2 linked regions of the Aquibium microcysteis genome follow. The protein of the gene in region 2 interacts with the protein of the main gene of each other region in a pairwise test. Links are inferred from orthologs where the notes say so. Each region holds a gene or a part of one and is shown on either strand. Other genes may lie near its edges.

What was found. Proteins that work in one complex are often made in the same cells at the same time.
Region 1: the proteins of def (region 2) and IAI54_RS17600 interact in binary tests that used the Escherichia coli proteins (3 or more experiments, as listed by UniProt). The link is inferred for Aquibium microcysteis from one-to-one orthologs.

The regions. Positions count from the first base shown.
Region 1 is NZ_CP061080.1:3,778,591-3,785,974, reverse strand. The notes cover bases 2,670-5,452. They hold IAI54_RS17600 (aspartate-semialdehyde dehydrogenase), read right to left. Parts: upstream 4,687-5,452; coding sequence 3,652-4,686; downstream 2,670-3,651. Other genes in these bases: IAI54_RS17595 (phosphatase PAP2 family protein), read right to left, coding at 4,973-5,452; IAI54_RS29160 (hypothetical protein), read right to left, coding at 4,794-4,919; IAI54_RS17605 (extensin-like domain-containing protein), read left to right, coding at 2,749-3,585. Outside these bases: IAI54_RS17615 (3-hydroxyacyl-CoA dehydrogenase), read left to right, coding at 1,378-2,325; IAI54_RS17610 (hypothetical protein), read left to right, coding at 2,502-2,654; more of IAI54_RS17595, read right to left, coding at 5,453-5,890; IAI54_RS17590 (DUF6152 family protein), read left to right, coding at 6,125-6,469; IAI54_RS17585 (hypothetical protein), read left to right, coding at 6,501-6,989; IAI54_RS17580 (DUF805 domain-containing protein), read left to right, coding at 7,064-7,384.
Region 2 is NZ_CP061080.1:4,948,078-4,955,606, reverse strand. The notes cover bases 2,350-5,277. They hold def (peptide deformylase), read right to left. Parts: upstream 4,114-5,277; coding sequence 3,586-4,113; downstream 2,350-3,585. Other genes in these bases: IAI54_RS23355 (DNA recombination protein RmuC), read left to right, coding at 4,216-5,277; IAI54_RS23370 (FMN-binding negative transcriptional regulator), read right to left, coding at 2,806-3,429; fmt (methionyl-tRNA formyltransferase), read right to left, coding at 2,350-2,636. In the rest of the region: IAI54_RS23390 (transporter), read left to right, coding at 1-532; tRNA pseudouridine(38-40) synthase TruA, read right to left, coding at 716-1,525; IAI54_RS23380 (hypothetical protein), read right to left, coding at 1,525-1,704; more of fmt, read right to left, coding at 1,701-2,349; more of IAI54_RS23355, read left to right, coding at 5,278-5,457; IAI54_RS23350 (diguanylate cyclase domain-containing protein), read right to left, coding at 5,467-7,245; IAI54_RS23345 (LLM class flavin-dependent oxidoreductase), read left to right, coding at 7,423-7,529. UniProt on the Escherichia coli protein: Removes the formyl group from the N-terminal Met of newly synthesized proteins. Requires at least a dipeptide for an efficient rate of reaction. N-terminal L-methionine is a prerequisite for activity but the enzyme has broad specificity at other positions.

The DNA.
Region 1 (7,384 bases), 1.2 Mb from region 2 along the record:
GATGTCCGGCGATCCCCCAGTCCGCACCACGCTGCTCGCGGCCCCCGGGCGGAGCGTCCGCAGGTTCGATCGTCTCGTCGCTGATGTTGGGCGTGATGACCTTGATAAGCCCGGCCTGCCGGCCCGGCAGTCGCCTGCCCGTCGCAGTGTCGACGATCTCGACCCGCACCCCGCTGATCGGGCGCCCGACGGTCTCCGGCCGCTTCAGGACGTCTTCGCCCGACAGCATCGTCACCGTCCCGGTCAGATTGGACGAGTAGGCCATCCGGTAACCGCGCGTGAGGTAGCGGTAGGCGGCGATCTTGTCCTCCGGCAGGGCCGGACCGCCGGTGCTGCGCAGCGTCCTGAGATGCGGGAAATACGGTTGCGGGCGCACGCCGATCGCCCGAACCATCGTGGCAATGATGCTCGGCGGCAGCGCCGTTCCAGAGGCGCGGGTCGCCGACAGCGTTTCGATGAGTTCCCCTGCCGAAGCCATCGGCGGCGTGAAGTGGATACGCCCGCCGCCGATCAGGTAGTTCAGCACCCGCACGCGTGTCGCCGAGATCGAGAGGCTCATCGGCGCGAGGAGCAGATCCTCCGGCCATCTGAGCGGCTCTATCCCGTGTCCCATCCGTCCCATGACCATCGCATGGCTCTGCAGGTAGATCTTCGGCGATCCGGTCGTCCCCGACGAGAGTGCGCAAAGCGCGAACGAGTTCTGCGGGTTCACGACGGCGGCGAAGTCCATCCAGGGTGCGGGTCGGCGCCACGTCTCGTCGAAGGGGACCCACGGATAATCATCGGGCGTCTTCGGCATGCGCCGTCCCTCGACGGAGAGCGTCGCGCCGATCCGCCTGGCGACGGCCGATCGCTGGGTACCGGGCGTCCGGAAGTCCATCATCAGCACGCAGGCGCCGACCATCCAGCTGCCGATCAGTCCGGCGAGCAGGTCGACATTCGACTGCAGGTAGAGAACGACACGGCTGTCCTGTCCGCAGCCGTGAGCCTTCAGAGCGTTGGCGAAGCCGGCCGACCCGGCCAGCAGCCCGCCTGCGCTCAGTTCCGCCTCGCCGGAGACGACCGGGCGATCGGGATCTGCGGCCAGTGCATCGACGACTGCCTTCGCGACGGCGCCCAGCATCGGAAACTCCTGCGAACGGGTCCTGAACGGTCGGTTCCGGCGCACCCATATCGCCATGGTTGCCGCAAGGCAACGAAAGGGGCGGCAGACGTCGACCGCGTGCAGCGACCGCAGCCTTGCGACGCTCGCGCCGCGATCCCTCCGGCCGCCGCCCGGGCGCTTCCATCACGACCATGGATTCGCCGCGCCCTTGCCGTTCCCCGTCGACAGCACCGCTCGCCTGCGATAACCGGAGGCTCCTCAGGAGGACATTCATGGCAAAGGTTGCAATCATCGGCAGCGGCTTCATCGGGCGCGCATGGGCGATCAGTTTCGCGCGGGCGGGCAACGAGGTGGCGATGTGGGATCAGGTCGCGGCGGCGACGGAGGGCGCCCGCGGCTTCATCGAGGGCGTGCTCGGCGACCTCGAGGCCAACGACCTCCTGCGCGGGCAGTCGCCCGAGGCGGTGCTGGCACGGATCTCCGTCACCGCAGACATCGGCGAGGCCTTGGCCGGCGCCGTCCATGTCCAGGAGAACACGCCCGAAAAACGGGACGTCAAGCGCGAGGTGTTCTCGCTGATCGACGGCCTGGCAGGCGCGGATGCCGTGATTGCGAGTTCCACCTCCGCGCTTCTCCCCTCGAGCTTCACCGAGCATCTCGCCGGGCGCCACCGCTGCCTCGTCGTCCATCCGCTCAACCCGCCCTATCTCATCCCGGCGGCGGAGGTGGTGCCTGCACCCTGGACCTCGCCCGAGACGGTCGAGCGCACGCGCGCGCTGCTCGTGGCCGCCGGACACGCGCCTCTGGTGATGAAGCGCGAGCTCGACGGCTTCATCATGAACCGGCTGCAGGGCGCGCTGCTCGAAGAGGCCTTCCGGCTCGTCGCCGACGGTTACGCCAGCATCGAGGACGTCGATATCGGTATCCGCGACGGGCTCGCCCTGCGCTGGTCCTTCATGGGACCCTTCGAGACCATCGACCTCAACGCGCCGGCCGGCGTCCGCGACTATGTCGCGCGCTACCAGGGCATCTACGAGACCATGTTCCACCAGATGCAGCGCCGGGTGGACTGGGCCGGTCCCGTGCTGGAGACGGTCGAGGCCGATCGTCGCGCGAAGCTGCCGGCCGACCGGCTGGCGGAGCGCCAGGTCTGGCGTGACCGCCGGCTGATGGCGCTGGCAGCCCACAAGCGCCGCTCGGACGACGACATCGGCACCTGAGCGGCGGAGAGGGAAGGCGGGCAGCCCGGCCGCGCCCGCCAGTCCGCACAATGCCCGCTCCCCGGCGGAAATAGTGACGCGATCCCGAGACTTCCGGCCCTTTGCGACAAGCAATGGTTAATCCTCATGCCGCAAGGTCGGCGGTCAGGCCGGGGATCGTCGGAGGAGACCGTCGCATGACCAAGAACATCGGCTGGGAACCCGCAAGGTCGGCCCCGCCGCCGGAAAGGCCGCTGAAGGGTTTCGGTCGCAGGATCGTCGACCTGTCGCTGCCGCTGCTGCTCGTGATCGCGTCCTACTGGATCGGCAGCACCTTCTTCGGCTTCTGAGCTCCGCACGCGCTGTCCTCGGCCGGGCGCCCAGGGGGGAGCCAATGTCGGCGCCGCGCGTTAGGGTCGTCCAGCAGTTCGAGGGGCGACGGCCATGAGGTTTCCGCGACGGCTCATCCTTCTTCCCGCCGTCGTCCTGCTGGCGGCCGCGGTCGATCTGCCGGACGAAGCGCCGCTGCCGGTCGCGCCGCCGCGGACGGATGCTGCGGCATCGCCGGCAGAGCCGGACGGGAGCGCCGACCCGCGCCCATCGGGCCGGAGCGACGGCTCGGGCGCTCCGGCCGATCCGGATCGTGCGAAGGACGACGAGGCGCCGGCCCCTCCCGAAAAAAAGCCCGACCCGATCGCCGATGCGCCACCGCCGGAGCCGTTGCCGGAGGCCGAGATCGCCGCCTGCGAGGCCGAACTCACCCGGCTGGGCGCCGTCTTCATGCGGCTCGATCCCGTGGAGGGGGAGGGCGGCTGCGGCGTGCCGCAGCCCTACGACTTGCCCGAACCGGCGCCGGGTGTGACGCTCGAGCCCGACACGCAGCTCACATGTCCCGCTGCCCTCGCCACCGCGCGCTGGGTGCGTGACGTCGTCCAGCCTTCCGCCCGCGCGCTCGGTGACGAAGTGACGCTATCGGGCATCACGCATGCCTCGACCTATGTCTGCCGCGGCCGCAACGGTCAGCCGGGCGCGAAGATTTCGGAGCACGCGAAAGGAAACGCCGTCGATATCGCGCGCTTCACGTTCGAGGGCCACGAACCGCTCGCGATCGTGCCCCGCCAGGGCAAGGGCGACATCGAGGAGGCGTTCCAGCGCGCGGTGCAGGCCGGCGCCTGCCTGCACTTCACCACCGTGCTCGGACCCGGGTCGGACGCCTTCCACGACGACCACCTGCATCTCGACATGGCCGGGCGCCGCGGGGGCTACCGTCTGTGCCAATAGCGTCCGCCGTACGCCCTCCCCCTCGCGAACGACGGGGGAGAGGCATTCCTGCGGGGGGCTGGCGGCTCAGGCCGCCTTCTTCTTCGGCTGGATCAGGCCGCGCGCGACCAGCAGTTCGGCGATCTGGACCGCGTTGAGGGCAGCACCCTTGCGCAGATTGTCGGAGACGATCCACAGCGACAAGCCGTTCTCGACGGTGATGTCCTCGCGGATGCGCGAGATGTATGTCGCGTCCTCGCCGGCCGATTCGAGCGGGGTGATGTAGCCGCCGTCCTCATGCTTGTCGATCACCTGGCAGCCGGGCGCCTCGCGCAGGATGTCACGCGCCTGATCGGCGGAGATCGGCTTCTCGAACTCGACGTTGACGGCCTCCGAGTGGCCGATGAACACCGGCACGCGCACGCAGGTCGCGGTGAGCTTGATCTTCGGGTCGAGCATCTTCTTCGTCTCGGCCATCATCTTCCACTCTTCCTTGGTGTAGCCGTCCTCCATGAAGACGTCGATGTGGGGGATGACGTTGAACGCGATGCGCTTGGTGAACTTCTTGTTTTCCACCGGGTCGGCCACGTAGACCGCTCGGGTCTGCGTGAACAGTTCGTCCATGCCGTCCTTGCCCGCGCCCGAGACCGACTGGTAGGTGGCCACGACGACGCGGGTGATGGTGGCGGCGTCGTGCAGCGGCTTCAGCGCGACGAGCATCTGGGCGGTCGAGCAGTTCGGATTGGCGATGATGTTCTTCCGGGTGAAGCCGGTGATGGCGTCCGGGTTCACTTCCGGCACGATCAGCGGCACGTCCTGATCGTATCGCCAGGCACTGGAGTTATCGATAACGACGCAGCCCTGGCGGCCGATCTTCGGCGAATACTCCTTCGAGACCGCGCCGCCGGCCGACATCAGGCAGATGTCGGTGTCGGAGAAGTCGTAGGTGGCGAGGTCCTTCACCTTCAGCGTCCTGTCGCCGTAGGACACCTCCGTGCCGACCGAACGGCGGGAGGCCAGCGCGACGATCTCGTCCGCTGGAAAGCCGCGCTCGTCGAGAATGTTGAGCATCTCGCGCCCGACATTGCCGGTCGCACCGGCGACTGCGATCTTGAAACCCATCTTGGAAACTCCTGTCCCTCTCCTCTCGCCTGGATTGGTGAACCCGCTGGCCGCGGCGGGTTTCTCCCCGGGCCGGACCCGGGAGAGGGGCGAGCAGGCCGAGGTGGTCAGACCGTGGCGGTCGTCGTTTTGGCCGGGGTTTTCGGGGAGGAGACGCGCGCGCCCATGCGGCCGAAGCCGGCGAGGAAGCCGGTCGTGCCGAAGGAAAGGAAAGCCATGGTCAGGCCGCGCATGTCATGCTCCGCAGAACGTGCCGCTCATAGCCACAACCGTACCGCAAAGTCAATCAGACCATGTCGTATCGCTTGCCTGCGATGCGATGCGCCTGCATCTCGGTCCGGTGGACGATGTGCCGGAAGGCGCGGTGTGCGGCCAGGGGCAGGAGGTGGAACGAACGTCGCCGCAGCGGCAGCCTCCCCTCGGGCAGGAGGAACACCAGACCCGCCTTGCCGAAGCGGATCGCCACCCAGTAGGAAAACCAGCCGCCGATCAGGAGGCCGGCCACCACGTCGCTCGGATGGTGCGCGCCGACGACGATGCGCGAAAAGCCGAACCACAGGGCGGCCAGGATCGCGGCCAGCCGCAGGCGCGGAAACAGGATCGCCGCGCAGAAGCAGACCGCCCCCACGGTGGTGGCATGGCCCGACGGGAAGCTGAGATAGGCTGCGTCGAGGGTGAAGGGATCGAAGTGGAAGGCGCCGAGTTCGCCGGCGAGCTTCGGCCTTGCGCGGCCGAACATCTGTTTCAGCACCGTCGTCAGCAGGCCGGACCCGGCGATCGAGAGAAACGCATACCAGGCGGCGGCCGTGGCGTTGAACAGATGGAGGCGCGCGCGGCGGGAAAAGGCCGGCCAGTCCACCGTCGCGGTCCACACCAGGAAGAGTGCGAGCGGGATCAGATAGGGCCCGGACAGCCCGAAATCGGTGATCATGCGGCCAAACCCGTAGGCGGGGCTGCGCCACTCGCGCGGCAGCGCAGCGAAGACGGGATCGAAATAGGCGGCCGCCAGCGCGATGAGGGCGATCGATACCACCGCGAAGCGCCGCCAGGGCTCGTGACGGCCCCGCAGTGCGGTGCGGGCATCCAGACGGCGGCGGGCGAAGCGAAAGGCCGATGGCGCGTTGAAGGCCAGCAGCGTCAGGCGCTCCGAGGTCGCCTGCCTCAGCCGCTCTATCCGTGCCGAGGCCGACTCACGTGAAATCATGTCTGAAGGCTCCCTGCCGCCGCCCGAGCGCATCGCACCCGAATCCGGCCGATCTAGCGATGCCACGGGCGAGTTGCAAACCGGCGGCCGCGGCGGGTGGTCGATCCCATCATCAACCCGGCGTGATTTGACGCTGCGGACGAGCGCCCCATGTTCAGGATCGACGGAGACCAGCTGGAAGGAACGCCGATGATCGGGATGTCGTCTCGACGCTTTCGCGGCTTCGCGGCCGCCATGACGGTCGCGCTGCTCACGCCCGCGGTCGCGCTGGCCCATCACGGCTGGTCGTGGACGCAGGACGGCTTGTTCCAGCTGAAAGGCGTCATCGCCGGGATCTCCATCGGCAATCCGCACGCCACGATCGATGTCGACGTCGACGGCACGATCTGGCGCGTGGAACTGGCGCCGCCGTCGCGTACCACCGCCGCCGGCTTCACCGAAGAGGTCGCGCACGTGGGCGACGAGGTCACCGCGATCGGCAACCGTTCGCAGGACGCGGGCGAGAACCGCATGAAGGCGGTGCGCGTCATCGTCGGAGGACGGACCTTCGACGTCTACCCCTCCCGCGCGCCGTCCTGACGGCGGCTCGGCCGACGCTGCGCCGGCCGCCGTGGACACCACGCCGCTCCTGGACCTGCTCCGAGCGATCGAAGTGCTCGCGCCTGCCGCCGCATTGCGCGCCTCCTTCGTCGCCTACCCGCTGGTGAACGCGCTGCATATCCTGTCGCTCGGCGTTCTCGTGTCGACAGCAGGGCTGATGGATCTGCGCATTTTAGGCTTCTTCTCCCGCTTCGACGGCCGGCTCTTCGTCGCCGCGCTGCGGCCGCTGGCGCTCGCAGCCTTTGCCGGCGCGGTCGCGACGGGGCTGGCGCTGTTTTCGATCCGGGCCAGCGAATACGCCTTCAACCCCGCCTTCCAGGTCAAGCTCGCGCTGATCGCCCTGCCCGGGCTCAACCTCGCGATGATCCTGCGCGCCGGTCGCCGCCGCGCCGCGACACAGCGCGAGGGCTTCTCCGGCGCCGAGCGTCTGTCGGCGGCCCTCTCGCTGATGCTGTGGCCGGCCATTCTCGTCGCCGGGCGCTTCATCGGCTTCGTCTGAACGGCGGCCGCGATTGACAGGACCCGCCTCGCGCCCGATCCTCGCCCGAGGATCAGGCAGCGGACGAGGGGCCGGTGAAGGGGGACGTTCTCTATTTCGACGCCGAGCGCGGCATCGGCTTCGCAAGCGGCGACGACGGCAACCGCTACCATTTCGACCGCGCCGACCTGCCGGCAGGCTTTTCGCCGCAGAAGGGCATGCGCATCGCCTTCACGCCATCGGGCAACCGCGCCGGCGCCATCGTGCCGCAGGGCGGCATCGCCGCCGCGCCGCAGACCGCCGTACCGGCGGCCCCCGCTGCCGCGGGGCCGACACAGGCGGTCGCCGGGCGTCAGGCACGGCCGGCCGGCGCCGTTCCTCCGGTCGAAGCCGCGCCGACCCGCGCAGTGCCGTCG
Region 2 (7,529 bases):
TCGCGCCGACGGCCTGCGCATGCTCGACCTGTCGGCCGACGGTTTCTGGACCTCGTTCTTCGCCATCGTGGTGGCGCTGCCGGCGCTGTTCGCCGGCTGGGTGTCGATCGCCAACGGGATGGCTGCTCTCGATCCGGACGGTCCGGGGCGGCTGTCGCTCATCCTCCGGCTCGCCGTCATCGACCTCTCGTCGTGGATCCTGCCGCTCGTGGCGCTGGCATTGGCCGCCAGACGCGCGGGCATCGGCGACCGGTACGTCCCCTACGTCGTGGCATCCAACTGGGCCACCGCGATCGTGGTGTGGATCATGCTGCCGCCGAGCATCCTGCGCCTCGCCATGCCGGACGCCGCCGACCTGTCGGCGCTCGTCTCGCTCGGGCTCTTCTTCCTGACGCTGGTCTTCTCCTGGCGCCTGACCAACATCGCCATCGGCAAGGGCGCCGCGGTCGCGACCGGGGTCTTCGCCGCGATGGTGGGAATGTCGCTGTTCGTGCTGTTCGGGATGCAGGATCTGCTGGGGCTGGCGGGGTAGGCGGTCGGCAGTCGGCAGTCGGCAGTCGGCAGTCGGCAGTCGGCAGTCGGCAGTCGGCAGTCGGCAGTCGGCAGTCGGCAGTCGGCAGTCGGAAAAAGGGATCGATGCGACGCGCCGTGTCAAGTCGGTTAGGAACTATCCGTCTGCCCTACTCCCTACTCCCTACTCCCTACTGCCTACTGCCTACTGCCGACTGCCTACTGCCGACTGCCGACTGCCCATTGCCAACTCACCATCGCCCGCGACTTCCGCGTACTCCACCCCCACCAGATACAATCCGTCCGGTGGCGCGACGGGGCCGCAGGCGCGGCGGTCGCGGGCGTCGAGTGCGGCGCGCATGTCGGCGGGTGTCCAGGCGCCTTCGCCGACCCGCTTCAGCGAGCCGACCATGGAGCGCACCTGATTGTGCAGGAAGGACCGTGCGGAGGCGCGGATCTCGATCGCATCGCCGGCCTGCTCGACGTCGAAGCGGGCCAGCGTGCGCAGCGGACTGTTCGCCTGGCACTGGACCGAGCGGAAGGTGGTGAAGTCGTGCCGGCCGAGCAGAAGTTGCGCGGCGGCATGCATCGCCGGTGCGTCGAGCCGCTTCGCCACCCACCAGGCATGACCCCGCTCCAGCGCCAGCGGCGCGCGCCGGTTGACGATCCGGTAGAGATAGTGCCGCGCGGTGGCGGAGAAACGGGCGTCGAAAGCGTCGGCGACCTCTGTCGCACGGATGATCGCCACGCGTTCGCCGGCCAGCTGCAGATGGGCATTGACGGCATCGCGTACCGTGTCGCCAGGCCAGGCCTTCGCCAGGTCGACATGCGCGACCTGGCCGGTCGCATGGACGCCGGCGTCGGTGCGGCCAGCCCCGCGCAGGGTCAGATCCTCGCCGCAGAAGGCGCGGATGGCCTGCTCGATCGCCGCCTGCACGGAATGCTGGCCGGCCTGGCGCTGCCAGCCGGCATATCCCGCGCCGTCGTACTCGATGTCGAGCCGGTAGCGCGGCATCAGAGGCTCGCGAAGGCGCGGGGACAGACGAGCCGGCCGGTCCGCGGCGCGTCGCCGAAGGCGAACGCCTGCAGTGCCTCGCCCTGCCTGTCGCGTTCGAAACCCGCCGCGCGTTCGTCGACGGCGCGGGTCGCGGCGCGGTGTTCCTGTCCGGCCGGCCGGATGACGGAAGCGCTCATGTCAGGTGGTCTCCCGGAACGAGCTTTGCGCCACGGAGGAACTCGCCCGCCGCGAGCGGCCGGCCCCCGGCACGCTGGACCTCGACGAGGCGTACCGCGCCAGCGCCGCAGGCGACCGTCAGGCGGTCGTCGAGGATGGCACCGGGTGAGCCGGTCCCTTCCGCGAGCACGGAGCGGAGCAGCTTCAGCCGCTCGGCCTTGCCGCCGATCCTCACCTCGCACCAGGCGCCCGGAAAGGGAGAGAGGCCGCGGATGTGGCGGTCGACGCGCGCCGCGGGAAGGCCCCAGTCCACGCGCGTCTCCGACTTGTCGATCTTGCGGGCATAGGTGACGCCATCGGCGGGCTGCGGTGAGAGCACGAGCGCTCCGGCTTCGAGGGCGGCCAGAGCCTCGACCATCAGGCCGGCGCCCTCCTCCATCAACAGGTCGTGCAGGTCGCCGGCTGTCATGTCCGCACCGATCGGTACCATGCGGGACAGTGCAACCGGGCCCGTGTCGAGGCCCTCCTCCATCTTCATGATCATCATCGCGGTTGCCTCGTCGCCTGCCATGATGGCGCGCTGGATGGGAGCCGCGCCCCGCCAGCGCGGCAGCGCGGAAGCGTGGCCGTTGAAGCAGCCGAGGCGCGGCGCCTCCAGGATGGGGCGCGGAAGAAGGAGGCCGTAGGCAACGACCACGGCGACGTCCGCCCGCAGGGCGCTGAACGCCTCCTGCTCGGGCTCTCCCTTCAGGCTCTTCGGGGTGCGGACCTCCAGTCCGAGCCGTTCGGCCTCGACGTGGACGGGCGACTTCGTCAGTTCCAGTCCGCGGCGGCCGGCGGCGCGCGGCGGCTGCGTATAGACGGCCACGACCTCGTGCCCGGCCTGGACGATGGTCCGCAGCGTGGCGACGGAGAAGTCGGGCGTGCCCATGAAGACGATGCGAAGCGGCATGACGGCGGTCCGGAGCTGTGGCGAGCGGCTCGAAGGCCGAGCGCCTGTCGGACGCTCATGCCCCGCTTCAAACGGGTTTACGACGGCGAGGTCAAGTCACCTGGCATTGCGAAAGCGACCGCTGCCATGCCGACACGACGGGCCAAGGACGCTTTCCCGCATGCGCGAGCTATTTCCGCAGCCTCCGCTCCATGGCCGAGGCAACGTCCTCGTGGCCCGACGCCCTGATGCCCGCGACGGCGCCGGAATAATCGCGCTCCTCGCGGTTCTGGCTGAGCTTCGACTTGGCGAGCACCCGCGTCACCTCGATTCGGAACGCGACGATGCTGCCGAGCATCTGCGTCATGTAGTCCGCCGGCGCGTCGGCCATCCGCCAGGCGCCTGCCCCGTTCAGCCGCCGCTCATGGGTCCGCGTCAGAAGCCCGACCACCGCGCGCTTGGCCTGCTCGTCGTGCCGGAAGGCGATGGTGCCGTAGACGTGGACGACCTGATAGTTCCAGGTGGGGACGTGGCGGTGATGTTCCGGCTTCGACGGATAGAAGTTCGGCGAAACGTAGGCGTCGGCAGCGCGGAAGATCGCCAGCACCTCCTGCCCGTCGGCGACCAGCCGGTGCATGTCGTTGGCGAGCGCCACGTGCCCGATCAGCGTGCCGTCGGGAGCGGACAGCATCGGGATGTGATTGGCGACAAGCCCCTCCGTCGTCTGCGCGACGACGCAGGCCAGCGGTGCCGTCTCGATGACGGCCCGGATCTCGTGGGGATCGATCTCCTGGAAATGCGGGGGGATGTACATGTCGGGTTCCGGATAGGCTCTGGGTGCGGCTTTACCCGCCCGCTTCGAAGGGATTTACCAGCGCGAGGTCGATTCCTTCGAAATCCCGCACGTTGCGGGTGGCGAGCGTCGCGTCGTGGACGCGACAGATGGCGGCGATCATGGCGGATCGCGCTATCACCCCACCAGGGGGCCCGCCTTGTCCCTCGCCAGCTTCTTGAACTTGCGCACCACCATGTCGCGCTTCAGGCGCGAGATGTGGTCGATAAAGAGAATGCCGTTCAGGTGGTCGATCTCGTGCTGCAGGCAGGTCGCCATCAGGCCGTCCGCTTCCATCTCCCGCTCGGCGCCTTGCCGGTCGAGATAGCGCAGGCGGATCGTGGCCGGCCGCTCGACCTCGGCATAGTAGTCGGGGATCGACAGGCACCCTTCTTCGTGGACGTTGCGGGCATCCGAAGAGGACAGGATCTGCGGATTGATCACGACGTGCGGGTCGCGCTCCTCGCCTTCCTTGGACAGGTCGACCACGAGCATGCGCAGCGGCACGCCGACCTGGATCGCAGCCAGACCGATGCCGGGCGCGTCATACATCGTCTCCAGCATGTCGTCGGCCAGACGGGCGACGTCGCCGTCCACCCGTTCGACGGGACGGGAGACCTCGCGCAGGATCGGGTCGGGCAGGATGACGAGAGGCTTGATCGGCATGGCCTTCAGGTAATCGCTGGTCGCGAGAGCGTCAACCGCGCGTGCGGTTTCCGTTCATGTTTTGATCTTATGGTCGACCCACGAATCGCATAGGGCTCGACGATGACGGATTTTCCCACCTTTCTCTCGGCCCCGCTCGGCCAGATCGGCGCCACGACCGTGACGCCTGGACACGCGCTGGCCGGTACCGCAGCGCTGGTGGTGCTGATGTTCGCGTGGCTGGCGCTCGGGTTGCGGCGGATGGCGCGCTTGCGGGCGCAAGCGGCCGAAGACGCCGCGCAGGCGGCGCGGGAGGCGCAGGCAAGACTGGCGGAACTGACGCGGGTGCAGTCGGAAATGCAGGGGCGCATGGCGACCATCGCGGAGGTGTTCGGCTCGCGGCAGAACGAGCTGAACAGGGCGATCTCGGAGCGGCTCGACACGATGACCGGGCGGCTCGGCCAGACCATGACCGAGCAGACGAGATCGACGCATGAGAGTCTGGCGAAGCTGCAGGAGCGGCTCGCCGTCATCGACACCGCGCAAGGCAATATCCAGACGCTGGCCGGCCAGGTGGTGCAGCTGCAGCATATCCTGTCGAACAAGCAGACACGGGGGGCCTTCGGACAGTCGCGGATGGAGGCGATCGTCGCCGACGGGCTGCCGCACGGCGGTTACGAGTTCCAGGCGACGCTGTCGAACGGCAACCGGCCCGACTGCCTGGTGCGGATGCCGAACGGCGCGCCGGCGCTGGTGATCGACGCCAAGTTTCCGCTGGAGGCCTGGAACGCGATCCGCGCCGCGGCAGAAGGCGACGGGGTCGAGGGGCAGAAGGCGGCAGCCCAGGCCTTTCGCCGCGACATCGAGGTCCACATCAAGGCGATCGCCGAGAAGTACCTGATCAGCGGCGAGACGCAGGAGACGGCCTTCATGTTCGTGCCGTCGGAATCGATCTTCGCCGATATTCACGAGAAGTACGAGGCACTGGTGCAGCGCGCCCATCGTGCCCGGATCGTCATCGTTTCGCCCTCGCTGCTGATGCTGTCGATCCAGGTGATCCAGGCGGTGCTGAAGGACGCACGGATGCGCGAGCAGGCGCACCTGATCCAGGGCGAGGTGATCCGCCTGATGGAGGACGTGGGCCGCCTCGACGAGCGGGTGCGCAAGCTGCAGGGCCATTTCGCGATGACCCAGCGCGACGTCGAGCAGATCCTGACGTCGACGGAGAAGGTGACGAAGCGCAGCCAGAAGATCGAGGCGCTGGAATTCGGTGGCGACCATCCGGCCGATGCGGCGACCGCCCCGGCCGAGGTGGCGTCGCGGACCGGTTCGCTGCGGCTTCGGGTGGTCGACGGAGACGACTGACGCCGAGGATCAGGCGACCTTCGCCGTTCCGTCGCCGTGATGAAGCGCCTCGGCCGGGCGCAGCACGATGCGGTTGCGCCCGGCGCGTTTTGCTTCGTACAGGGCGACATCCGCCCTGGCGGTCGCGGAAGACAGATTGTCGCCGGCCGCGACCACATGCCCGCCGATGGAGGTGGTGACCCGGATCTCGGCCCCGTCGGAAAGCACGATGCCGGAACCGCGCAGCGCGTCCAGCAGACGCCTGCCCGTCTCCATGACGGCATCGGCGCCGCCGCGGACGAGAACCACGAACTCGTCGCCGCCCCAGCGCGCGCACAAGGTGCGGTCCTCCACGACGGTCGCTATCCGCCGCGCCACTTCCACGATGACCTCGTCGCCCGCCTGATGGCCACGTGAATCGTTGATCGACTTGAACAGGTCGACGTCCAGCAGAAGCAGACCGATCGATTCGCCCTTTGCTCGCACTGCGGCATGCTCGACGCCGAACGTGGCGGCGAAACCGCGGCGGTTGGCGATTCCCGTCATCGAGTCCAGAAAGGCGAGGCGCTCCAGTTCCTCGGTGCGCTCGCGGACGGTGCCCTCGAGCCTCTCGGTGTTCTCGCGCACCGCCCGCGCCATCCGGTCGAGCGCGATGGTCAGGCGGTCGATCTCGTCGGCGTCACGCGCCGCGACGGGGCGTGCGAACTCCCCACTCCGGAAGCGCTGCAGCGAACCCTCGGTCTCTTCGAGCCGATCGAGCACGCTGCGCTTGAAGAGCAGCATGATCAGCACGGCCGCCGCCACGATGGCGAGCGCAAGCAGTACTCCGAGCGGGGCGAACAGCCCCCGGCCGACGATCGCATCGACGTCCATCACGGTGACGTTGAACCAGCCCAGGCGGTCGAGATGCCCCACGCCGACCAGCATGGTGCGGCCGCCGATGTCGAGGAAGGCGGTGACGGCCTCGCTGCGGCCGGTCCGAAGATCGGCCATCATGGTCGCGAGGCGGGAGCGGTGCTCGGCCCGGTCGAGAAGCTGGAACACCGTCTTTCGCTCGGCGACCTCCTTGGTGAGACTGGCGAAGTCGATCTGGCCACGATCCCGTACGGCCTGGATCGCTCCCGAGCCGTCGACGAAGAGCGTCTCGACGCCCTCCTGGCCCGTGTTCACGACGTCAGCGACGAAGGACGACAGGTCGAGGCCGGTACCGATGACGGCGACCGGACCGTCGGGCGACTGCACGACGCAGTTGATCCAGACTTTCGTGACGGCCAGCGCGCGGTCGTTGTTGACGTTGAGACGACATCCCGGCCCGAGCGCGAGGGTTTTGTAGAACCAGGCGTCGGCTTCGTTCTCGCGCGACAGCGCGTAGCGCGGACGGCCATTCTGCGCGCCCGATCTGCCGTCGCCGTAGTAGTAGTTTCCCGAGACTGCGTGGACGAGGAAGTAGCTCCCATCGGCGAAGGCTGAACGAAAATGCTCGAGTGCGGTGAGACCGCGTGCCTTCTTTCCCGCGTGTTCCTCGTCGGCTGCCCATTCGAGGATGGTGGGTGAACGTGCCAGCGTCTCGGCCAGTGCCACTTCCCGGGTGAGGGGCTCGAGGCCGCGGTAGCGGTCGTAGAGAACCTGTCGCTCGGCGAAGAGCGTCGACAGCCGTTCCGACGACGTGTCGACGATCCAGAGGAATGCTCCGAAGGCCGGAAGCGCCACCCCCACGAAGACAGCGAGCGTGGAGGCCAGCACTCGCAGGCGCAGGTTGCGCGCGAAGGCGGCGGTCCATCGGCCGGAAAGACGTCGTAGAAGGGACATGTCCAGCGTTCTGCACCCTGCAATGGTAAGATTGGCCGACCCGGTCAGGTTGCAAGGCTACCGGCCACGGGTGTACGTCGCGTTAAGCCGGCGAGCGTGGATGCACTGTTCACAGCCCGGCTCTCGCATGCGCCCGGCGCACCGCCTATCTTGCCGATACGAGAACAGGAGACGAAGATGGAACTCGGCCTCTACACCTTCGGCGACGTCGGAACCGACCCGGTATCCGGGGCGAGGATCGATCCGGCCCAGCGCATCCGCAATCTCATCGAGGAGATCGAGCT